One region of the Acetobacterium sp. UBA5834 genome, then DNA from elsewhere that is predicted to be linked to it. Evidence: riboswitches for the same ligand, from Rfam matches in the RefSeq annotation. Region 1 holds a riboswitch; each other region holds the start of a gene.
What was found. Region 1 has a riboswitch for cyclic di-GMP ahead of B3F51_RS05735 (flagellar hook-length control protein FliK). Riboswitches for the same ligand answer to the same signal wherever they lie in the genome.
Positions count from the first base shown of each region.

Region 2: it holds a riboswitch for cyclic di-GMP, as region 1 does, so the genes downstream of both, B3F51_RS11255 (putative bifunctional diguanylate cyclase/phosphodiesterase) here and B3F51_RS05735 (flagellar hook-length control protein FliK) in region 1, are expected to answer to the same signal.
Region 3: it holds a riboswitch for cyclic di-GMP, as region 1 does, so the genes downstream of both, B3F51_RS02865 (prepilin-type N-terminal cleavage/methylation domain-containing protein) here and B3F51_RS05735 (flagellar hook-length control protein FliK) in region 1, are expected to answer to the same signal.

Region 1 covers NZ_DJGY01000028.1:2,075-10,011, reverse strand. Annotated here, with positions in the region: gene B3F51_RS05740 (Na/Pi cotransporter family protein) at 57-1,793, shown strand; cyclic di-GMP riboswitch class I at 1,922-2,006, shown strand; gene B3F51_RS05735 (flagellar hook-length control protein FliK) at 2,396-3,838, shown strand; gene B3F51_RS05730 (flagellar hook assembly protein FlgD) at 3,852-4,280, shown strand; gene B3F51_RS05725 (TIGR02530 family flagellar biosynthesis protein) at 4,313-4,723, shown strand; gene B3F51_RS05720 (flagellar hook-basal body complex protein) at 4,796-6,298, shown strand; gene B3F51_RS05715 (flagellar FlbD family protein) at 6,483-6,677, shown strand; gene B3F51_RS05710 (motility protein A) at 6,709-7,560, shown strand; gene B3F51_RS05705 (OmpA/MotB family protein) at 7,578-7,937, shown strand, end outside.
Region 2 covers NZ_DJGY01000055.1:40,565-48,501, forward strand. Annotated here, with positions in the region: gene clpB (ATP-dependent chaperone ClpB) at 1-1,491, shown strand, start outside; gene B3F51_RS11240 (glycerol dehydrogenase) at 1,743-2,840, shown strand; gene B3F51_RS11245 (aldo/keto reductase) at 2,925-3,944, opposite strand; gene B3F51_RS11250 (glucose-6-phosphate isomerase) at 4,142-5,479, shown strand; cyclic di-GMP riboswitch class I at 5,674-5,749, shown strand; gene B3F51_RS11255 (putative bifunctional diguanylate cyclase/phosphodiesterase) at 5,888-7,282, shown strand; gene B3F51_RS11260 (LiaF domain-containing protein) at 7,319-7,777, opposite strand.
Region 3 covers NZ_DJGY01000012.1:83,325-91,261, forward strand. Annotated here, with positions in the region: gene carB (carbamoyl-phosphate synthase large subunit) at 1-142, shown strand, start outside; gene B3F51_RS02850 (bifunctional diguanylate cyclase/phosphodiesterase) at 249-2,471, shown strand; gene B3F51_RS02855 (GspE/PulE family protein) at 2,502-4,184, shown strand; gene B3F51_RS02860 (type IV pilus twitching motility protein PilT) at 4,199-5,251, shown strand; cyclic di-GMP riboswitch class I at 5,509-5,611, shown strand; gene B3F51_RS02865 (prepilin-type N-terminal cleavage/methylation domain-containing protein) at 5,706-6,305, shown strand; gene B3F51_RS02870 (prepilin-type N-terminal cleavage/methylation domain-containing protein) at 6,435-7,022, shown strand; gene B3F51_RS02875 (prepilin-type N-terminal cleavage/methylation domain-containing protein) at 7,064-7,774, shown strand.

The sequences.
Region 1 (7,937 bases):
GTTTATTAATTTTGAAATAAATGTTACCTTAATCAATGATTATTTTGGAGGAAATAATGACGTTAGAAATGCTGATTGGCCTTTTCGGAGGTTTAGGGTTATTTGTTTTTGGGATGCACATGATGAGCGAAGGCTTAAAAACGGTGGCCGGAACAAAAATGAAAAAACTACTGGAAGTTTTGACCAATAATAAGGTCAAAGCGATACTGGTGGGAACCGTTGTCACAATGATTGTTCAGAGTTCCAGCACCACAACAGTGATGGTGGTTGGTTTTGTCAATGCTGCATTGATGACACTTACCCAGGCGGCTGGGGTTATTCTCGGTGCCAATATTGGAACAACAGTTACTGCTCAATTAATTGCTTTTAATGTGACGGAACTCGCACCCGTTTTTATCGGCTTTGGTGCCCTGATAACGCTGTTCAGTTCCCGCAAAAAAAATCGGGATTGGGGCAGTATCATGCTTGGTTTTGGGATCTTATTCTTTGGTATCGCTGCGATGTCAACGGCAATGGAGCCACTCCGGGAGAGTGAGGATTTCATTTATCTGTTGTCAACCTATGGAAAGAATCCACTACTGGGAGTTCTGATCGGAACCCTGATCACTGGTATCATACAAAGCAGTAGTGCCTCCATTGGTTTGCTCCAGGCACTGGCTTTGTCAGGGGTATTTGCCAGTATTGGCGGAACCGGTGCGATCCAAATCTGTATTCCCATTTTAATAGGTACCAATATTGGAACCTGTGTGACCGCTCTGATTTCCTGCATTGGTACCTCCACAGCTGCAAAAAAAGCGGCCTTTATCCACCTGTTTGTTAATGTATTTGGAGCTATCTGGGTGATGATCCTGTTGGTCGGAATGGACAGCATCATGGCGACTAATCCCATTTATGAATTCATTGTCGGTATTTCCGGCGTATTTATCAGTAGCAGCGGTGAGGTGGTTCCTAATGTGGCAAGACAAATTGCCATGGCGCATACCTTTTTTAATGTAGCCAACACCATTGTGTTATTTCCCCTGATTGGTTATTTTGTCACCTTTCTGGATCGGATCTATCCGGAGAAAGAAGAAGAAAAAGGATTGCAATTGGATGATCGATTGCTCAATAATCCTTCCGTTGCTTTAGGTCAGGTTGTCAAAGAAACAAATCGCCTGGCCGAAATGAGTTTTAAGAATTTTAAAATTGCCTGTGAATCCATCATGGATGGGAATGAAAAGCTGGTTGAAGAAATAATCAAGCGGGAAGAACGCATTGATGAATTTCAACAGGGCATCGTGGAATACTCGGTTAAGCTTTCAAACGAAAATATGTCAGAAGAAGAAAATGACCGCCTGGCCTTTGTCATGAAAGGGAGCCATGATCTGGAGCGAATTGGCGATCATGCCATGAATATCGGGGAGCTGGCTGAAATGCGGGCGACTAACAAAATCATCTTTAGTGATATTGCCAATCAGGAAGTGTTAAATTTAATCAGTTTGACTTCCAACACCCTCAGGGATATGGTAGAATTAATGGAAACAGAAGAGTCAAGCTTATGCTATAAAATTCTTGATGAAGAAGAAGAAATTGATGAAATGACAGAAAGCTTAAAGGATGACCACATCCGTCGCCTTAACGAGGGAATCTGCAATCCTTATGCCGGAGTCATTTTTCTGGATCTGTTGACCAATATTGAACGGGTTGGTGATCATGCCTCGAACATTGCCCAGGGTATTTTGGGCTTAAAACTGCATCAGGGGTTGATTGCCAAAGATGATTATGACAATGAAATGGAAGATAGTCAGCAATAAATACAACCAACCAGATAGGGTCGTAACATAGATAAATACAGCTAAATAGAGGTATTTACAAGAAATTTACCTTAAGAAAAGTAATATTTTCATTGACAATGAGAGGATTATATCGTAATATTATAACAACCTAATATTGGCATACTTATTGAAAAGTAAGGACGCAAAACTACAGGGTCTAAATACAATGGTACATGACAGCCAGTTGCAATTAAGATGGTTATAACCATAATGAGCAGCGGTATTGTCGCTGCTTTTTTTTGTCAGAAATTAACCATAAAATGAGTTGCAGGGTTTTCCTTGACTGTTATATAATAATGGCCGGTTTGTTTTTCAGGAAAGATTCTTTTAGCGGGAATAATTGTTATTTAAAATAGGAGTTTTCTTAAGATCCAATTTAATTTGTGATTTAGATGTTTACAGCGGTTATTTTGGCTTATATAGTATACATATGATTATCACAGCCGTTTCGGCTGTTATAATAAACGAACAATTTGAATTGTTCGATCATGTTAGCGGTATGATTGTGTATCGGTAATAATCAAATTTACGAAGGGAGGTAGGCAATGAATTTAGAGTTTCAAGCGACAGGAAGGTCGACAATGGCAGGATTGAGAGGGATGAGTGGACAATCAGAAAATCCATCCACCAGTCAGACAAGCGGACATGAAAAAAGCGCCCAATTTAAGGATTTGCTGGATCAGTCAAAACAGACGATCAGTCATGCGGATCATCATGCGGAGAAGGTTCGAAAGAATCAGCGGGAAGCCAAATCGATTGCGGAAAACAATCGACGGCAAAGCGATCAAACATTGGTAAAAGATGGTGAAGTCACGACTGTTGATGATCAAGTTGAAGAACCAAAGATTGCGGAGCAAAAAAGCGATGAAGAACGGGGAACAAGTTCTTTATCAACACTGGATTCAACACAGTTAATGGCTATCCAGAGTTTTCAGGGAGGTATCGAAACAGCGCTGACAAGGCTTAACCTGAAATTAGGTATTCAAGGAGTTGAAGAGCCGGAAGCTATGGGTGAACAGGGGCAAATGCTCACCGTGACAACGGAGAGTAGTCAGCCATTACTGTCACCTGCGTTAGAAGGTATGTTACCGTTTGAAGAAATCAGGGAAGAAGTCACACCGGTAGTGGTGCAAAACAGTGAACGTTTGAATGATGGAACGGTTTTCGAAATTAAAGGCGAACCGGAGTTGCAAAAAACCGTTGGGTCTGAGTTGGATTTAGTTGATGTTACAACCAATAGACGCAACCCGGATCAGGAATTGGTTAGCCAGTCAATCAAAGTCGATGGTTCTGATTTACAGACCGTTGATGAAAGCCAACAACTACAGGGTAATCAACCGTTGGAAAACAAATCTGAAATTGCGGTTGATGGAGCAAACAAACCTGTTTTAACGGAAGAATCTGAGGCCGATCAATTTAAAATCGATGTTCAAACCAACCAGATCAATCAAACAGAAAAACAGAGTTTGGGTGAAAATGGTGTTCAGGAAATTAATATGGCCGGGGTTAATTCAAACAAAAGCGCAGAAGTTCAAGTAACGACCAAAACAGAGGTCGCTCAGCAGGTTCAGCAGAAAATTCTTCAGAATTTCGAACCCAACAAGCCCATGGTATTTCAAATGACCCTGTCACCAGATAATTTAGGCGATATCGATGTTAAATTGAGCTTCGATCAGGGAAAACTCATCATTGATATTATGGCCGCCAGCCAGGAAACCCAAAAACTGTTGGGAAACCAAATTAATCAACTGGTTAGAGGTTTGGCGCTTCAGAATGTTCAAGTGGAAACGGTGCACTTAAATACCCCGGTAGAGCAAAGCAGTGATAGTCAGGATGCAACATTTATGATGAACAATGGTTCTGATCCCAATCAAAATCAAAATCAGGCTCTGTTAAGAGAACGATTTATAAAAAACAGCGGGGTATTGAACAGCATCACAACAAATGGTGACGAAGACGAATCGGTATTGATTCCCCAGAATCTCCAGAACTATACGAACCACCGTGTGAATTACTTGATTTAAGGAGGAAGATATAATGGCGATTGATAATATTAATAATTATTTAAGTACTGCAGCAACGACATCAGCAACAACAGCTACTTCGACAAAGAAAACCGGCACATCGATGGATATGGATGATTTTCTCAAGTTGATGGTGGCCCAGTTGCAGAATCAGGATATGAATAATACCGCAGATACCTCGCAATACACGACCCAGATGGCGCAGTTTTCAATGGTTCAGGCCTTGACTGAACTGAATGAAATGACTAAAACAGTTTATTCAATGAGCTTGATTGGAAAAGACATTACGCTGGCAGAAAACGCTTCAGATGGTTCGCTTCATGTTGTTGCCGGGACAGTAGAAGGTGTCAATTTATATAATGGTGACGCTCAGGTGATTGTAAACGGTGTGTCTTATCCGATGAGCAGTATTATGGAAGTTACGCAGGCGAAATCAGAATAATTGACATTTAATGTTTAAGAAGAGGTGATCCAATGGCGGACAGAATCAATGGAAATTTTTATCGGTTAAATGATGCCATCATTCGACAAACCGAAAAAATAACCAATCCCACAAATCAGGCCTCAAAAGTCACGAATCCGGAAAAAAGCGAAAATAGCTTTCGTGAGCTTCTCGATCAACAAATAAAAAACAGTGTCACATTTACCAAACACGCCAGTATCAGAAAAGAACAGCGTAATATTGAAGTGTCTGACAGTGATTTGGAAAAGTTGGGAGATGCCTGTGACAAAGCTCAGGAAAAAGGGATTGGCAATGCATTAATTATGATGGATAATTCAGCATTTATCGTCAATGCGGCAGATAAACGAGTTATTACCGTAATGGACAAAAACGAAATGAAAAATAAACTATTCAATGATATTGATGGTGCCGTGTTTATATAGTTGGACCTCGATGAGGAGACTGGAAGCTTTGACCGACAGATAAGCTTCGAACGGCACAGAAAGGAATCAAAAATGATCAGATCTTTATACTCAGGAATTTCCGGGATGGCAGCCCACCAGACCAAATTAAATGTAATTGGTAACAATATTGCCAATGTTAATACTTACGGCTTTAAAGCCAGTCGAGTGGTCTTCAGTGATGTACTTTATCAGAATTTATCAACCGCTACTGAGGCAACCAACACGACTGGCGGGACCAATGCCAGCCAGTTGGGTTATGGTGCCAAGGTAGCCAGCATTGATATGCTCAACACTATTTCCTCTGGAGCCAGCACTGGTCGAGCCCTGGATGTCTATATTGCTGGTGAAGGCTATCTGGTTGTACAACCGGAGGCCGGAGCAAACCGTTATACCCGGGTTGGTAATTTAAAATTTGATGCCTTGGGAAATCTAACCGATGGTGCGGGTAGCAAGGTTATGGGGATACCTCTGGATGTGGATAACAATCCTGTTCTCGATGCCAATGGTACTCTGGCAATTGATGATCTTCAGGCAATTAACGTTCCGCCAGCAGAATTGGCTAAATATACCGGCATCACCATTGGTAAATCGGGCGAGATTACCGGGATTAAAGCTGGGGATCCAGAATTTACGAAAACGGCGGGAAATACGTGGTTAACTGGAATGACGCTTCCAACAGATTCTAATTATACGGGCAATGTTCAACTGGCAGTTGGAGAAATGGTGAATGTCGATGCTGCCAGCACTGAGATAGCAGCACTTTCAATTGAGCCAACCGCAGATGTTGTTGGAACATTGACATTGACGAAAACTGGTAATGTGTACACACTGGATCCAGCAAACCTCACACTTAAAGACGAAACGACGCCAATAACAGGAGACTTGACAGGAACGTTATCTTCAAGTGGGATTTTAACGTTTGCAAATCTGCCTGGACTTAAAATTGATACAACAAAACTAGTATCGGCTGCTGCAGATTTAGAGAGCGGTGTGGATATTGGTACAATCGCTTTAGATGGTTTTACTTCAGTAGTAGCAACGGTTAAAAACCAGGGTGGGGTAACAGAATACCTAAGAACCCCCCAAGGTACTGACATTGAGTTTGATCCGACAACAGATAGCAGTGTTGCACTTACAAGTACAACGGGTGGTACAGTTACGCTAAATGTAGATCCAACAGCATTTGACAATATTGTCCAAAATTTGGATACAAATCCGATAGAAAATACTTTAGTCGGAAAAATCGAAGCCGGAAGTGACAAACCCGTAACCCTGGGCTACCTGGCACTTGGAAAATTTGCCAACGTCGATGGTTTACTGCAAGATGGTAATGGCTACTTTATGGAATCCGCAAACTCTGGAACTCCGGTTGCGACCAAAGCCGGAACCAATGGCACTGGGGGAACCGAATCAGCCAATCTGGAAATGTCAAATGTTGACTTATCTCAGGAATTTACTGACATGATTGTTGCCCAACGTGGTTTTCAGGCAAATTCACGAATCATCACAGTTTCTGACTCTATTTTGGAAGAATTGATTAACCTGAAACGATAGCAAATAATGATTAAGAAGAGCTCACCCGAAGGGAAGAAATCCTTCGGGATGAGCTTTTTATCCTGGCCAGATACCAAAGGGGTGAGCACCCCTTTGGTATCTGGCTGTTACTTAGTAAAAAGTTGAAAATTACTTCTATTTAGGTTATACTATGAAAATAAAAAATATATTTTAAGGTGGAAATATGATAGAATTAACTAGATTAAACAAACAAAAGAATGAAAAGTTTCTACTTAATTGTGAGATCATTGAAATTATTGAAGAAAAACCAGATACCACCATTCGCCTGACGAATGGCAAACACTATGTGGTAAACGAAAGTTCAGCCCAGGTACTATCAAAGATTATTGCATACAAACGAAATATTTTTAGCCGTTAACCACTAAATATCTGACAGGAAGTATAAATTTATGGAAATTTCAACAATCATTGCTTATGTCCTAGTCGTCTTTACGATGTTTTTTGGGATGACATTCAGTTCTGCAAATGGTTTTAATATTGGGGCATTAATGAATTTTATTGATCCTCAAAGTATGTTTATAACCATCGGTGGAACATTTTTCGTGCTGATTGCCTCTTTTCCAATCAAATCGTTTAAACATATCCCGAAGCATTTAAAGATGATATTTTTTAAAAGTAAACAAGATCCTCTGGAATATGTGGATATACTGACAGAACTTTCCAAAGAGGCGAGACGTAAGGGATTGTTGGCTCTGGAAGCAAAGGCAGCCGATATTCAGGATGAGTTTCTTAAGGAAAGCGTCCTGCGAATTGTCGATGCCATTGAGCCGGATAAATTAAGATCCTGGTTTGATCAAAAAATCGATTATATCTCAGAACGAAATGATCTCGAACGAAAAATATATGATATGGGCGCTGCTTTGGGGCCGGCTTTCGGGATGATCGGAACCCTGATTGGTTTGGTAAACATGCTAAAAAACATGAGCTTTGAAGGTGGTGCCAGCACCCTGGGCTCTGATATGTCGGTCGCATTGATTACGACCTTTTATGGATCGGTACTGGCAAACTGTGTCTTTATGCCAGTATCCAGTAAATTGGAAATTGCTCAGGAGCGGGATCTGCTAATCAAGGAGCTGATTATTGAGGGTGTAGTTGCCATAAAAGAAGGCGAGAACCCCAAATACATCCGAGATAAATTGATGAACTTTTTGACGGAAGAAGAAATCAGGAAAGCGAATGGTGAAGCCCCGTCAAAAGGTGGAAAATCCAAAGGTAAAAAAGGAAAAGCTGTTGAAAGTTAAAAATAGGGGTATATATTATGGGCAAGCGTAATAAGAACAAAAAAGGAATCAATAAAGATGCCTGGCTGAATACCTATGCAGATATGATCACCCTGATTTTAATCTTCTTTATCCTACTTTTCTCGATGTCAACGTTGGATGCAGCAAAGTATAAGCAACTGGTTGAGATATTTAATCCAGCTGCAGTATATGAAACGACCGGAACAGCGACTGAATCAGACGGTTCAACATCCCCAAACGAGGACATTTCGGTGGAAGAGATCGTTGATCTGGAAGATCTCTACCAATACCTGAGTCAGTATACTAAGGAAAATGGCTTAGATGATGCAGTTAGTATCGAAAAATATGAAAAAGCGGTTTCGATCAAGTTTATGTCA
Region 2 (7,937 bases), on a different contig from region 1:
GACACCGCTTTAGTGGCAGCAGCTACCTTGTCCAACCGCTATATCTCGGACCGATTTTTGCCGGATAAAGCCATCGATCTGATTGATGAAGCCTGTGCCAAGATCCGCACCGAAATGGACTCCATGCCGGAGGAAATGGATGAGGTGCGCCGTAAGATGATGCAGTTGGAAATTGAAGAAGTGGCCCTGAAAAAAGAAAAAGATACCCTCAGCAAAGAACGGCTGGAACGGCTTCAGAAAGAACTGGTGGAATATAAAGAACGCTTTAACACCATGAGTATGCAATGGGAAAATGAAAAACAGTCTGCCGATACCCTGAAAACTCTGCAGGAAGAGCTGAATCAGCTCACCTATGAGCGGGAAAAAGCGATTCGGGAAGGGGATTACCGCAAAGCATCGGAACTGGAATATGGCTTAATTCCCGAAAAGACCGCCAAAATTGATGAGATCAAGCGCAAAGCTGATGAAAAAAGTGATGATAATAGTCTCAAACGGGAAAAGGTCACCGAGGAAGAAATTGCCGAAATCATTTCCGATTGGACTAATATCCCATTAAGTAAGTTGGTCTCAGGCGAACGGGAAAAACTGCTGGCGCTGGAAGACACCTTAAAACAACGGGTTGTAGGTCAGGAAGAGCCGATCCTCAAAGTGGTTGATGCCATTATCCGTTCCCGGGCCGGGATCAAGAATCCCAACAGTCCGATTGGCAGTTTCCTGTTCCTGGGACCCACCGGGGTCGGGAAAACCGAGCTGGCCAAGGCGGTCGCTGCCACCCTCTTTGATAGTGAAGAAAATATGATTCGCATTGATATGAGCGAGTATATGGAGAAATTTTCGGTCTCCCGGTTAATCGGGGCACCTCCGGGATATGTTGGTTATGAAGAAGGTGGACAGCTCACCGAAGCAGTTCGTCGTAAACCCTATAGTGTAATTCTGTTGGACGAGATTGAAAAAGCCCATAAAGATGTCTTTAATATCCTTCTGCAAATCCTCGACGATGGCCGAATTACTGATTCCCAGGGACGAACCGTCGATTTTAAAAACACGATCATCATCATGACCTCTAACATCGGTTCCGAATATTTACTGGAAGGGATTAATACTTCTGGCGAAATTACGGAAGAAACAGAGGCGGCTGTGATGGAATTGTTAAAGAGTTATTTCCGACCAGAGTTTTTAAATCGGATTGATGAAATTGTCCTCTACAAACCGCTCAATAAGGAAGCGATTGGCCAGATCGTCACCCTGCTCTTAAAAGATTTGCAGAAACGACTGGAAGAACGACGCATCACGGTTACGCTGACCCAGGAGGCTATTGATGCCGTTATTGATATGGGCTTTGACCCGGCTTATGGGGCCCGACCGCTGAAACGCTACCTGCAAAAACACATCGAAACCATGGTCGGTAAAGAAATCATAAAGGGCAATGTCCATGAGGGTCAGACCGTAACCATCGATGTCGATCCTAACGGCGAATTCTATATGGCCTAAAGTAAATGGCCTAAAGTAAAAGAGATCAACCTACCCGCTTCGGGTCGGTTGGTCTCTTTTCATGCAGATGCTTGATTGAAATCGTTATAGCAGAAAACAAAAAATTACCAATTGTATTAAGAACCGGTGAAAAAAATAAAATCAGACCAGAAATAGTATCAGCGCTGGCCTGATTTTTTTCGATAATAACGAATGCATCCCGGGAATTATTTGATATAATAATAACGAAAAAATATTTTCGGAGGTAGAAAATGCAAAAGATTATTATGTCTCCCAGTCGTTATGTTCAAGGGGCCGGAGAAGTTGGTAAATTACCGGAACATGTTGGAAAATTTGGAACATCTGCGCTTGTTTTAATGAGCGGAACCATGATGCGAACCAAAGCGGAGGAATTGAAAGCCAGTTTCGAAGCGGCGGGAATTAAATTCACACCCGAAAAGTTTAACGGTGAATGTTCAAAGGTTGAAATTGCCCGTCTCCAGGAAATCGTTAAAGCTGAAGGCTGTGACGTGGTTGTTGGAATTGGTGGCGGAAAAACTTTGGATACAGCCAAAGCGACGGCACACTATGAAAAACTGCCGGTCGTGATTGCACCATCCATTGCATCTACCGATGCGCCCTGTTCGGCTTTATCCGTTATTTATACCGAAGACGGCGTGTTTGATGAATACCTGGTTCTACCTAAAAACCCTGAGATTGTCGTGATGGATACCGACATCATCAAAGCGGCTCCAGCCCGACTTTTTGTCGCTGGGATGGGAGACGCATTGGCTACTTATTTTGAAGCTCAGGCCACCGTGGATTCCAACGGAACCACCATGTCAGGAGCACATCCGACCAAATCGGCATTGGCTTTGGCAAAACTATGCTATGATATTTTAATTGAAGACGGCTTGAAAGCGAAGCTGGCGGTTGAAGCGGCAAGCTGTACCCCGGCGGTGGAAAATGTTATTGAAGCTAATACTTACCTCAGTGGGGTTGGTTTTGAAAGTGGCGGGCTGGCTGCTTGTCACGCCATACATAACGGCTTAACCGTATTACCGGAATGTCACCATATGTATCACGGTGAAAAAGTTGCTTTCGGAACGCTGGTTCAACTGGTGATGGAAAACCGCTCCTTGGAAGATATTGAAGAAGTCATTGATTTCTGTTTATCTGTTGGTCTGCCAATTACGTTGGGTGAATTGGGTTGTATCGATCCAACTCCAGAAAAAATCATGGCGGTGGCAGTAGCAGCGGCTGATCCCGGCGAAACCATTCATAATATGCCTTTTGATGTCGATGCTGACACCGTTTATGCAGCGATTATGGCGGCAGATGCCCTGGGTCGCTTATACTTGTGTGACTAATTAAGCAGTTTTATTGAAAAAAAGGTCACAATCTCACCTGTTGTGGGATTGTGACCTTTTTATCTGTGTTGATGGATTGAGCTCCTATACCAGCGGGTCAAACAGTTCCCGGGTCTTTTTCAGCATGTCACGGATCGGTAGATTATAGGGGCAACGGGGTTCGCATTCTCCGCACTGAACACAGTCGGAAGCATTGGCGACAAAGCTGCGATAACGGTCCAGAGCCCATTCTTCAAGATCGTAGCGACGGTAATAGCCCTCGACAATAAACTGCATCGGGATATCAATGCCCTGAGGACAGGGGGCGCAATAACCGCAGCGGCGACAGAAGGTTTTACCCAGCGCTTTGGCATCCGCTTCAAGGGTTTGTCGTTCGTCATCGGACAGCGGCACAAAATCGTTACCGACCCGGGTATTTTTAAGGACCTGCTTGACTGAATCCATGCCAGGGATCAATACTGAAATATTGGGATTCTCAGCCACCCAGCGCAGGGCGTAATTAGCGTGGATAAAGGCGCCGCCAGCCAGCGGTTTCATGATAATGACCCCGACATTTTTTTGCTTGGCTTTTTCAAAGAGCGGTGCGCCACGGTTTTCGACAATATTATAAGGAAACTGGATGGTCTCAAATTTATCTTCATCCAGAGCCCGATCGAGCACTTCGTAAGAGTGGGAGGTAATGCCGATATGTTTAATCAGCCCCTGTTTTTTACAGTCGACCAGCGCATCATATCCACCCCCGGGGCTCATAATGGTTTCGTAGTCGGTCATCGTTTTGGCATTATGGAACTGATATAAATCGATGGCATCGGTTTGTAACTCAGCCAGACTGGTGTTCACATCAGCTAGCACCTCATCATAGCTGAGTTTTGGTGTTTTTGTAGCCAGGTAAAAATGTTCCCGGCCCCATTGCTTCAACGCTTCCCCGATCATTTCTTCACTGTTGGTGTAAGCTCTGGCAGTATCAATAAAATTAACACCTTCTTCAATAAGGTTTTCAACAATTTCGTCAACTTCCCATTGGTTACAGCGTTGGATTGGAATGCCACCAAAGCCAATAAGGGATACTTCTAATCCGGTTTGTCCCAGTACTCGCGTTTCCATTTTACACCTCTTCTTTTCTTGGTTTTGCCCATTTTATCATATCAAATCAGAAAAGTCACCTGTTATGCGGTCATTGGCTCAAAGATCCGTTGCATTTCAACTTTCTTTCAGATTGGTGAATGAACATTAATTGACACTCCAATCACTGATAGTGTAAAATGAAAATATGTTAATATTTAAGAAAGAAGGTAAGAATTATGAGTATTCGTTTCGATCTCTCTTATGCAAATATAGATTCCAGTGAGTTTGAAAGTCGCTATCAACAGTTGGCTCAAGCCAATGATGAGTTGATGAATAAAACCGGGATGGGTAATGATTTTCTGGGCTGGGTAGACTATCCGGTTCAATTTGATCAGGATGAATTTACCCGGATTAAAGAGGCGGCAAAAAAAATCCAGGATCGCTGTGATGCGTTGGTGGTGATTGGTATTGGTGGCTCCTATCTGGGTGCGAAAGCGGTGATCACAGCCTTGACCAGTCCTTTTTACAATGATGAACCCCGAGCGGTGCGAAAAGCCCCTAAAATATATTTTGCCGGTCAGAATATCAGCGGAAAATATCTGGAGAACCTGCTGGCCTTGTTGAAGGATCAGGAAGTCTGTGTTAATGTCATTTCGAAATCCGGGACTACCACTGAACCGGCCATCGCCTTTCGGTTTTTTAAACAGTTTCTGGAAGAAAAGTATGGCAAAGCGGGGGCACAGGAGCGGATCTTTGTGACAACGGATGCTACCCGAGGAGCCTTAAAGTTTATGGCTGATGAAGAAGGTTATGAAACCTTTGTTATTCCCGATGATATTGGAGGTCGTTACTCCGTTTATACCGCCGTCGGTTTGCTGCCGATCGCTGCAGCAGGGATTGATATCGATGGGTTGATGGATGGTGGAAAATCCGGATATCAGGAGTATAACAAACCAGAGTTTGAAAAAAACCCATGTTTTCAATACGCATTGTATCGAAATGTCCTTTACAGCCGCGGTAAAAATATTGAAATTTTAGTGGATTATGATCCCTCCCTGGAGTATTTGGCGGAGTGGTGGAAACAATTGTTTGGCGAAAGTGACGGCAAAGACGGTAAGGGACTTTTTCCGGCTTCGGTGCATTTCTCAACCGATCTCCATTCGCTGGGACAGATGATTCAGGACGGCCCCAAAAACCATTTTGAAACCGTGATCGTCATCGAAGAAGACCAGTCCAACCTGAAGGTATTCCGGGACGAAAAGAATCTGGAAGGACTCAACTACCTTGCTGGCTGGGAAATTGATGCGGTTAATGAAAAAGCCTTTATGGGCACCCTGTTGGCTCATGTTGATGGCGGAGTCCCTAATGGGATTATTAAGCTTAAGAAATTGGATGCCTTCCATATTGGCAAACTGATCTATTTTTTCGAAAAAGCCTGCGGACTAAACGGCTATTTACTGGGGGTTAATCCCTTTGATCAGCCGGGGGTGGAAGCCTATAAGAAGAACATGTTTGCGTTGCTGCATAAACCGGGTTATGAAGATCTGACGGTGGAATTGGAAGAACGTCTCTAGCAGACCCCAGTGCGCCCCAAATTTGTATCTTTGTTTTATGGTCAAATGACCGGCTTTGTGGCAAATAAAGAATAAAAAATTGAATAATCAGCACAAGACATATCGTTACAATTATGATACAATATCAAAAAAACAATACGAATTGTCTTTTTACATTCCTTAAAAGATCTGTGTACCGAGATAAAAAAGAATACTAAATTACAGGGCAAAACTGTTGTGAAATAGTGACGCAAAGCTAAAGGGACTTTTTTAAGTCAGCCAGTTACTCAAATAGATTTAACGATTTAGGAGGTAATGGTGAAGAAGTATGACGAAAAAAGGTTTATAGTCCTCAGCTTTGCGTTGTTTTTTTTGGTCATGTTGATGGGATTCGTTAATTTTGTGTCTTTTTCCCAGGAGAACCAAGGAGTGATTCAGGAAATACTTCTCTATGGTCTGGCATTTATGGGTCTCTTTATGATCAGTTTGAACAGCAATCTTACCATCGGCACCTTTAAAAAAGAAATCCAGCGACTTAAGCAACTTCAGGATTTTGATTTTTTAACCGGTTGCTCCAACTGGATTAAGTTTAAAAAAGATTGTGAAATAATCATGGACTCTAATCAGACCCAGGATTATGCGATGGTAATTTTTGATATCGATAAGTTTAAGGCCATTAATGACTTATACGGGCACCAGACGGGTAACGAAATTCTCACCGCCATTGCGAAAATTTTAGAAAATTATCTCTGCGAAGAGGAATTGTTTGCCCGAATGGCAACCGACAATTTCTGTATTTTAATGAAGTATGAGGGCTACGGAGAGTTTTCTCAGCGGCTGGAAAATTTGATTTGCAAAATCAATGGCTATTCTCAGAAATACATCGTTAGTATCTCCATGGGGGTTTATTTGATTGGCGAAACGGAGTTGGATATTAATACCCTTAGTGATCGTGCCAATATGGCTAAACGGTCGATCAAAGATAATTCCCAGATTAGCTATGCATTTTACGAAGAATCGATGCGAGCCGCCCTGATTCTAGAAAATGAAATTGAAAACAGAATGGAGCGAGCGTTAGCAAGTGGCGAGTTTGAAGTTTATCTCCAGCCCAAATATCTGTTTTCGGATGAACAAATTATTGGTGCCGAGGCGCTGGTGCGCTGGAATGATCCCGAACGGGGGATGCTGCCACCCAATGAATTTATTCCCTTGTTTGAAAAAAATGGCTTTGTTAAAAAAATCGATACTTATATGTTTGAAGAAGTGTGCAAGCTGCTGGCGAAATGGGAAAAGGAGATGGATCAACTGACCAATATGATTATTTCAGTTAATTTTTCCCGGCTTCATCTGGAAAATATGCTGTTACCGGAAGAATTGTTGACGATTACTAATCGTTATCAGGTAGATCCTAAAATGATCGAAATTGAGCTGACTGAGAGCACTATTTTTAATAATGATGTCCAGATGGTTGAGATTATGAATCATTTAAAAGATTTTGGCTTTCATATTTCCATCGACGATTTTGGTCGCGCCTATTCATCTCTCAATACTCTGAAAAACCTGCCCGCAGATATTTTAAAATTGGACAAGGCCTTTTTCAGCGAATCGACGGATAATGCCCGGGGGGAAAAGATCATTACCAGTATGCTGAATATGGCCAAGGATCTCGATCTGATTACTGTTGCCGAAGGGGTGGAAACCCGGGAACAGGTAGATTTTCTTAAAGAGAAGGGGTGTGATATCGCCCAGGGCTTTTTTTATGCCAAGCCGATGAATATCCCTGAATTTGAAGCATTTGTCAATAAAAAACTGAAATCAGTTTAGCCTGGATTTCAGTTTTTTTGTTGGGGAGTAAGTGTTTTATTCCGGGGCATTTTCAAAATTCAGCCCGCCGCAGGTGACGTCGGCAAAAACCGAAAGGGCCACTGAATTATCTGGATCTAGACAAACGGTATGATCGGCAATACCGCCAAATTTACAGGTGTCGACTATTTTCAGTCTAAAGTTGTTGGGAACGATGATGTTCAAACCACCATTAATGATGCTGATATCCATGCGATAAGCAGCTTTATCGGTGATCACCTCCGAAAAATCAAGCTGCATGCCCCCAAAGAAGGCGCCGATTTTGGTATCCTGCATCGTTTGGTTCTGGTAGTCTTTCATTTTACCGCCATATAGGACTGCTTCATCCAGCGATTCGGGACTCTTATCCAGACTGGCGGCAAAGGTTTTGCCCTTCTTTATCACACAGGTGTGATAAAGCGCCAGACTGGTGGCGAAAACAACACCGGTTCCGATGAGTATGTTTTTTATCTTCATGATTGATCCTTCCTGTTCTTTTTAATCAGTTTAACATGGTTTTCAGAAGATTCGAATCTTTTTTTGTTTTTTTTCAGAACATCTCCGATAATTTTAACTAAAAATAAAGGTATTATGCTATAATATTCGAAGCATCTGTTCAGCATTGCTGAATAAATAA
Region 3 (7,937 bases), on a different contig from region 1:
CGTCCGGATGCGTCGCAAATGCGTGGAAACCTCCATTGCCCTGCTGACCTCCCTCGATACCGCCCAGGCGCTCCTGGATTGTCTGAAATCCAATCGCACCATGGCCGAAATCGAACTGGTGGATATTAAAGATATTCGCTAAAAAGCGGGATTCTTAACAAAAGAACTTATTCAATCGCATTGAATAAGTTCTTTTTATTTGGTAGAATGGAAGGAACGATATAACAACAAAAACGAAAGGATAACAGATGATTGTCAAATCAAAAAAGATTAAAGCCAGTTTTATTGCGATTGTAACTGTTGTTCTTTTTTTTGCGCTGAGCTGGTATTATGTTACTCTGATCGATAACGCCTTAAAGGCGCAGACCTTTTTATATCTTTCCGAAGTTGGCACCCGGGGGGCGGCCCTGGTTGAGAGCAAGGTCGATAATGAGTTGGAAAATCTGGAGACCACCGCCCGACTGATCGAAGCCCATGGCGACTATGATCAAAATGCCATGCTGAAGCTGATCACGCTGCAGGCGACAAAAGGACACTATAAACGGATGGGGATTGCGTTGCCGGATGGTACATCACTGACAACCGATGGTTTGTCAGTAAATGTGGCAGAACGGGATTATTTTAAGGAAGCCATCAATGGCAAAGCAACTGTTTCTGATACCATCAACGATTACACCGATGACAAGCCCATCAATGTTTATGCCGTCCCGATTTACCGGGGCACCGAGGTGGTGGGACTGGTACTGGCTTCGGTCAACACCGAAGATTTAAAAAAATATCTGGAAGTGGAAAGCTTTGCGGGTCAGGGGTATTCTTATATTGTCAAGGCCAATGGCGATGCAGTGGTCACCTCGACGCATGTCAATAGCCCCGGCGACTTTGAGAATGTGCTGGAGCGCATGCAAAAAGCCGAGCTGCGGGATGGCGACACTTTCGAGACCATTGCAGCCAACATGGCCGCCGGTAAAAGTGGCAGTTTTACCAGCTTTTATGGGGGAATGGAGCGGCATACCATCTATAAACCGTTGGCTATCAATGACTGGTATATGATGACTGTGGTACCAACCCAGGTGGTCAGCACCCAAACCCAGCAGATCAGCTGGTATTCCTTTTCGCTGATTGTTGCGGCGCTGCTGGCGATGACTTTGTTGTTTGTGATCATTCTGATTTTTCAATACCGCTCCAAGCGACGGCTAGAGCGGGTTGCCTATGTCGACGAGATTACCGGCGGTAACAACTGGCAAAAATTCAAACAGGAAGCTACGGAAATTCTGGAATCAAAAAACTGCAATCAATGTGCCTTGTTAACCTTTGACATTGACCGCTTCCGTTTTATTAATGAAGAGTATGGCCATGAAAAGGGCGATCAGGTGTTGCGACTGGTGGTTGGGATTCTTAAAAAGCGGATGGCCAAGCAGGAAACCTATGCCCGGGTCTCGGGCGATCATTTTGCGATTCTTTGCGTCTGTGACGATCAGGATAAAATAATCCGGCGGATTAAAGAATTTATCCAGATTTTAAATGACAGGCGAGAGACTATCGGGATTAAGGAAAAGCTGTCCTGTCATTTTGGTATTTATATCATTGAAGATAAAACCGGGAATCTGGAAAAAATCCGAGAAAAGGCCAACATGGCCCGGATTGCTGCCAAGACGGCGGAGAACCAGCGTTGGTTTTTCTATTCCGATGCTTTCCGGAAAAAAATTGGCGATGAAAAAGAAATTATCGATCAAATGGAAGATGCCCTGGAAAACCAGGAGTTTGAAATGTATCTGCAGCCCAAGTACAATCTCCACACCAACCGCTATTGTGGTTGTGAAGCCCTGGTACGCTGGCGAAACCCCCACAAAGGGCTGATCTCACCCGGGGAGTTTATTCCCATTTTTGAACAAACCGGGTTTATTAAAAAGCTGGATATGTTTATGCTGGAAGAAGTATGTCGCATTCTGAAACGCTGGGAAACAGACGGTTATCCGGAAATTTCCATTTCTGTTAATCTTTCCCGTAAGAATCTTAAACAGAGCGATTTTGTTGAACGGGTTTTAAACATTACCAATCAGTATCGGATCAAGCGGAGCAATCTGGAAATCGAGCTGACCGAATCCAGCATTTTTGAAAATGTTGATCGGATGATTGAGATCGGCGAAGCTTTTCGTCTTTACGGTTTTAAAATGGCCATGGATGATTTTGGCTCCGGTTACTCCTCCATCAATCTGCTGGGTAATTTACCCCTGGATGTCATTAAAATGGATCAGGGTTTTTTCAACAGTCATCTCAAGCGGGAGCAGAATCTGATTGTGGTGGAGTCTGTCATTAAGATGATAAAAAAACTGGGGATGACGGTGGTGGCCGAAGGGATTGAAACCGAAGCCGAGGTCGATCTGCTGCGGTCTTTGGGCTGCGATATTATCCAGGGCTATTATTTTGGCAAGCCGATGACGGTTTTTGAATTTGAAGAACAGATTTTTTAAAATGCCAGAAGGTATTGGAAAAGGAAGATAATGGAAACTAAGAACATTCGTATTGGTGATATCTTAATTAACGCCGGCTTTATCCGAGAAGAACAGCTTCAGGAAGCCCTGGCCTACCAGAAGGTCGATAAAAGCAAGCGACTGGGAGCGATCCTGGTTGAATATGGTTATGTCACCGAGGATCAGCTGCTGACGGCTCTGTCCAAACGGCTGAATGTGCTGGTGTTGGACTTGCAGGATACCCCCATCGATCTGGAAGCTGCCGCAAAAATCCCCCAGAATATTGCCTTTAAATATACCCTGATTCCGATTGGTGAAGAAAACAACCACCTGGTGGTGGCCATGAATGACCCCCTCGATTTTTATGCCATTGAGGACCTGCGGCTGATTACCAATATGAACATCGATGTGGTGCTGGCCACCCGGGAAGTGATTCTCGAGACCATCCGCAAAACCTATACCGAAATTGAAGCCAAAAAAGCTGCCAAAGCCGCCAATAAAACCGTCGAGGGCAGCAGTTTGTCATTTGTTGAGGATATTCTCACCAATGAGGGCGATGCCCCGATTGTCAATCTGGTCAATTCGGTGCTGTTAAAAGGCCATAACGCCGGGGCCAGTGATATTCATATCGAGCCCTTTGAAAAAGAAACCATTATCCGGTTGCGGATCGATGGCCTGATTGTCGACTACCTGACCCTGGCCAATAACCTCCACCAGTCCCTGATTGCCCGGATCAAAATCCTCTCCAATCTGGATATTGCCGAGCGGCGGGTGCCCCAGGATGGGCACTTCCGGATCCGTATTGATGGGGTTGAAATGAATGTCCGTAGCTCCAGTATTCCTACCGTCTACGGTGAAAAAATGGTCATGCGGTTTTTGAGTATGAACGTCCCCCTGGATCATGCCGGTCAATTCGGGATGAACGATGGGGATTATCAGAAAATCCTCCAGATGCTGCAAAGCCCCCATGGGGTGGTCTATATTACCGGCCCCACCGGTAGTGGCAAAACCACCACCCTTTATATGATTTTGGAAATGCTCAGTCAGCGAAATGTCAATATTGCCACCATCGAAGATCCGGTGGAACGAAACCTGCCCAAGATCAATCAGACCCAGGTCAATATTTTGGCCGGGCTGACCTTTGATGTGGGACTCCGCTCGATCCTGCGGCAGGACCCTGACATTATCATGGTCGGCGAAACCCGGGACACCGAAACCGCCTCGATTGCCGTCCGTTCGGCCATTACCGGTCATCTGGTGCTGTCCACCCTCCATACCAACGACGCCGTGTCGGCGGTAGTTCGGCTCCAGGACATGGGCGTCGAACCCTATCTGGTGGCCAACTCCCTGACCGGGGTGGTAGCCCAACGACTGGTCAAGAAAATCTGTCCCAACTGCCGCGAAGCCTACGTCGCCTCAGAGTTTGAAAGAGAACTGCTGGGAGAACCCCGGCTGACCACCCTCTACCGGGGTCGGGGCTGTCATATCTGCAACAATACCGGCTACAAGGGCCGAACCGCCATCCATGAAATTCTGGCGATTGATAAAACCATCCGCAATCTGATTTCCCGGAAAGAACCGATTGAGGATATTTATAACTATGTGGAACAAACCGGGAAGCTGATTCCGCTTAGAAAAAGTGTTGCCAATCTGACCATCCAGGGGATCACTTCGATGGAAGAATTTCTTAAATTATCATACTATGTGGAATAGGGAGGAGCCTGAGAATGCGTTTTTTAGATCTGGTCAACTATGGCCGCCGCAACGATTGTTCAGACATTCATTTATCCCGGGACCTGCCCCCGGTTTTTAGAAAAAACGGCAAGCTCTATCAAAGTGATTTTGAGCACAACCCGCAGATTATTGAACAGCTGATTTTTAGCATCCTGACCCCGGCGGAGCGCAAAAAGCTGGAAGATGGAAGTGACCTGGATTTTTGCCATGTTACCCCGGAAGGGCTGCGGCAGCGGGTCAATATCTATAAACAGCAGGGCAGCTATGCCGCCGCTATCCGCCTCCTTAACGATACCATCCCCAGCTTTGAGGAACTCAAGCTGCCACCGATTATCCGCAAGCTGGCATCGGAGCCCCGGGGCCTGATTTTAATTACTGGGCCCACTGGTAGCGGGAAATCCACCACTCTGGCTTCGATGATTGACTATATCAATGTCAACCGGGCGGTCCATATCTTAACCATTGAAGACCCGGTGGAGTATAAGCATGCCCATAAGCACAGCATTGTTCATCAGCGGGAAATCGGGGTCGATGCCAGCTCCTTTGCCGCCGCTTTGCGCTCGTCCCTGCGGGAAGACCCGGATGTTATTCTGGTGGGCGAAATGCGGGACTACGAAACGGTATCGGCCGCCGTCACCGCAGCCGAAACCGGCCATCTGGTGCTGTCGACCCTGCATACCATCGGCGCTGCCAATACCATCGACCGGATCATTGACGTCTTTCCCCCCCACAGCCAGCAGCAGATCCGCACCCAGCTGTCCAGCATTTTAAAAGGGGTCGTCACCCAGCAGCTGGTGCCCCTGGCCGATGGCGAGGGCCGGATGGCCGCTCTGGAGGTGCTGATCGGTACCGATGCAGTGCTTAATTTGATCCGTGAAAATAAAACCCACCAGCTGGCCTCGGTGATGCAAACCGGTGGCCGGGATGGGATGAAAACCCTCAATGCCGATTTGGCGATGCTGGTCCGCGACCAGAAAATAAGCTACGAAGTCGGCCTGGAGTGGGCCAGTGACAAGCAGGAGTTTAATCAGTATTTTGGGCGGTAGCCTGTTATTAAAATAACGTCAATTATAATTTGTAGGGGCGGTTCGTAACCGCCCGGACGCAGTGGATTCTTAAAACGAACCCAATCCCCAGCACTAACCCGTAGGGGCGGTCCGTGACCGCCCACAACACGGTTGAAAATTCAGAACCTGTTCATAAAATGAACAAGTTAAAAACACTTGGCTGAAAAACCACCTTATCCCATTAAAAATTTGTAAAAAGATTAACTTGACTTTTAATTGAAAAAGAATTACCCTAAGAGAGCGAAGAGCAAATCAGATGAAAGTCTGTGACGCAAAGCTTCAGGGTCTACGTTATGGTGGCGGTTTATACGCCAGATAATAGGACAGCCAGCTGCCACACATAGGGGTGGCTTTTTTTGTGCAAAAAAATTGAATGTTAGTATACGACATCAAGATAAACAAGCCATAATTATTATCGAAATGAGGGAGATTAATGAAGTGGTTTAAGCAACAGATCAGCGGCAAAAAAGGGTTTACCCTGGTGGAAATTATTGTGGTGCTGGTGGTGCTGGCGGTTCTGGCGGCTTTTACCATCCCAACGATGCTGAGATTTGTGGCGGATGCCAAAGGAAAAGCTTATATAGCTGAAGCGAGGGAAGTCTATGTGGCAGCCCAGGCCGTGGCGACGGAGTACAGTGCGACAACAGAGTTGAGCGATGGGGCGCCAACAAGTGGAGATTTAGTGGAATGGGAAGGCTTGAGCAACAGTTTAAGCTCATATACAATTCAGGAACGGCGCCAGTGGAAGCCGGGTGAAGACGAGTACGAGCTGTCTAGAGTTAGGGCTAGCCGCCAGATGGATAATTATCTGGGAGCGGATATTACAATTTCGAAATTTAATGTTATTAAAAATAAAACAACGACTCCAACTAAAACAGAAGTAATACCGGAGCAGTCGGCCTGGCGGGTAACGGTGGGATTGGACGAATCAACTGGAAAGACTGCAAAGGTAACAAAGGTCGTTTATTTTAAAAATGGCTACCGAATAACCATTGAAAAAAATAATGCACTGGTTGAAAAATATAACTATTAAATAGAATAAGCTACGATCAATTGAAATAGATCTAGTCAGTGTTCATAAGTCTGAGTGGTTTGGTAAAATCAGTATTGTTTATTATTTTGGATTGATATTATTGAGTATGAGTAAGGAAAAGAGGGGCGTATGAATGAGAAAAACAAAAGAGTGAGATTAGAAAAAGGCTTTACCCTGGTAGAGATCATTGTGGTACTGGTAGTGCTGGCGGTCCTTGCGGCTTTTACGATTCCGACGATGCTGGGCTTTGTTGAGGATGCTAAAGCAAAAGCGTATATTGCCGAAGCCAGAGAAGTGTATGTGGCAGCCCAGGCCGTGGCGACAGAATATATTGGAACTGGTCAAAACCTAGAGACGGGAAGCGATAATCCTGCTGATGCCTTGAACTCGTACTGGGTATCTGGTGCTAATAATAGTAGTAGTAACCCTAATAAAGCAGCAAGTTTGCAAATGAGAAAATACCTCAGTAATGATTTGAAAATCTCTAACGGTAATTACCGAAGTACTTATCAAAAAGGGGACTCCTACTGGTTCGTTATAATGGATAAGACACCCGGTAAGGAAGGTGCGGTAAAACAAGTGTACTATGTAAAAAATGATCACGTCATTTGGTATAGTGATGCAACGATTACGGTAGAAAAACTTATCAAAGAGGGCAATTTGCGGCCGAATGTCCCCTGGAATAAGAAAGATGGAGTGCCAACTCGTGTTTATTAATCACAAAGAAAGAAGCTTTATTGTATTTTAAAGGGGGAGTGATGGAATATATTAAAAAGAGAGTAAAACTACAGAAAGGTTTTACCCTGGTAGAAATTATCGTGGTATTAGTGGTGCTTGCTATTTTAGCCGCCTTTACCATTCCAACCATGTTGGGATTTGTGGCAGATGCCAAAGGTAAAGCCTATATTGCCGAAGCGAGAGAAGTCTATGTAGCAGCTCAGGCTGTGGCAACCGAGTATAGCGGAACAACGGATATGACGGATGGTAGTAACAATACTGGAACGGGTGGTGGAGATCCGTGGTCAAATGGTTTGGCCGTCAGTCTCAGTTCAGGCGAAGTTCAATATCGCTACAAGACTTTTCATCCAGGTGACAAGTTGTATGGAACATCCCAAGTCAACGCCAGCCATCAAATGTACCGGTATTTGAGTGCAGATCTGCCTTGGCTGGACGGAGTATATAATCAGAAGTCAATTTCCCAGATTAATTTGTTTAAGTATCAGGATGCCACGCCAGCTGGTCATCGCGCAGCATGGAGAGTAACAGTCGGTCCGGGGGATGATAATATAGATGGTACGGGCGCAAATAAGGATCAAAGAACCGCTAGGGTAACAAAGGTTGTCTATCTGAGAGATGGTTATCAAGTAACGATTGAAGGTAATAATGCTAGCGTTGTAAAAAAGTATGAGGTTGATATGACTAAGAGGGAGACGGACGACTTTGGTAATTCTATAGTAAAAGTCCCATAAGCTGATAAAAAAGAGTAAACTGATAAAACAGCAAGGATATACGTGAATAAAGATGTTTAGCCATCTAAGAATTTTTACCCCATGCGCACCATGGGCTGGGAGGTTCTCTGCCTATGTTAAAACGGTGTGGTTTGTTGAAAAACTTGTAACATTCTTGTAAAGT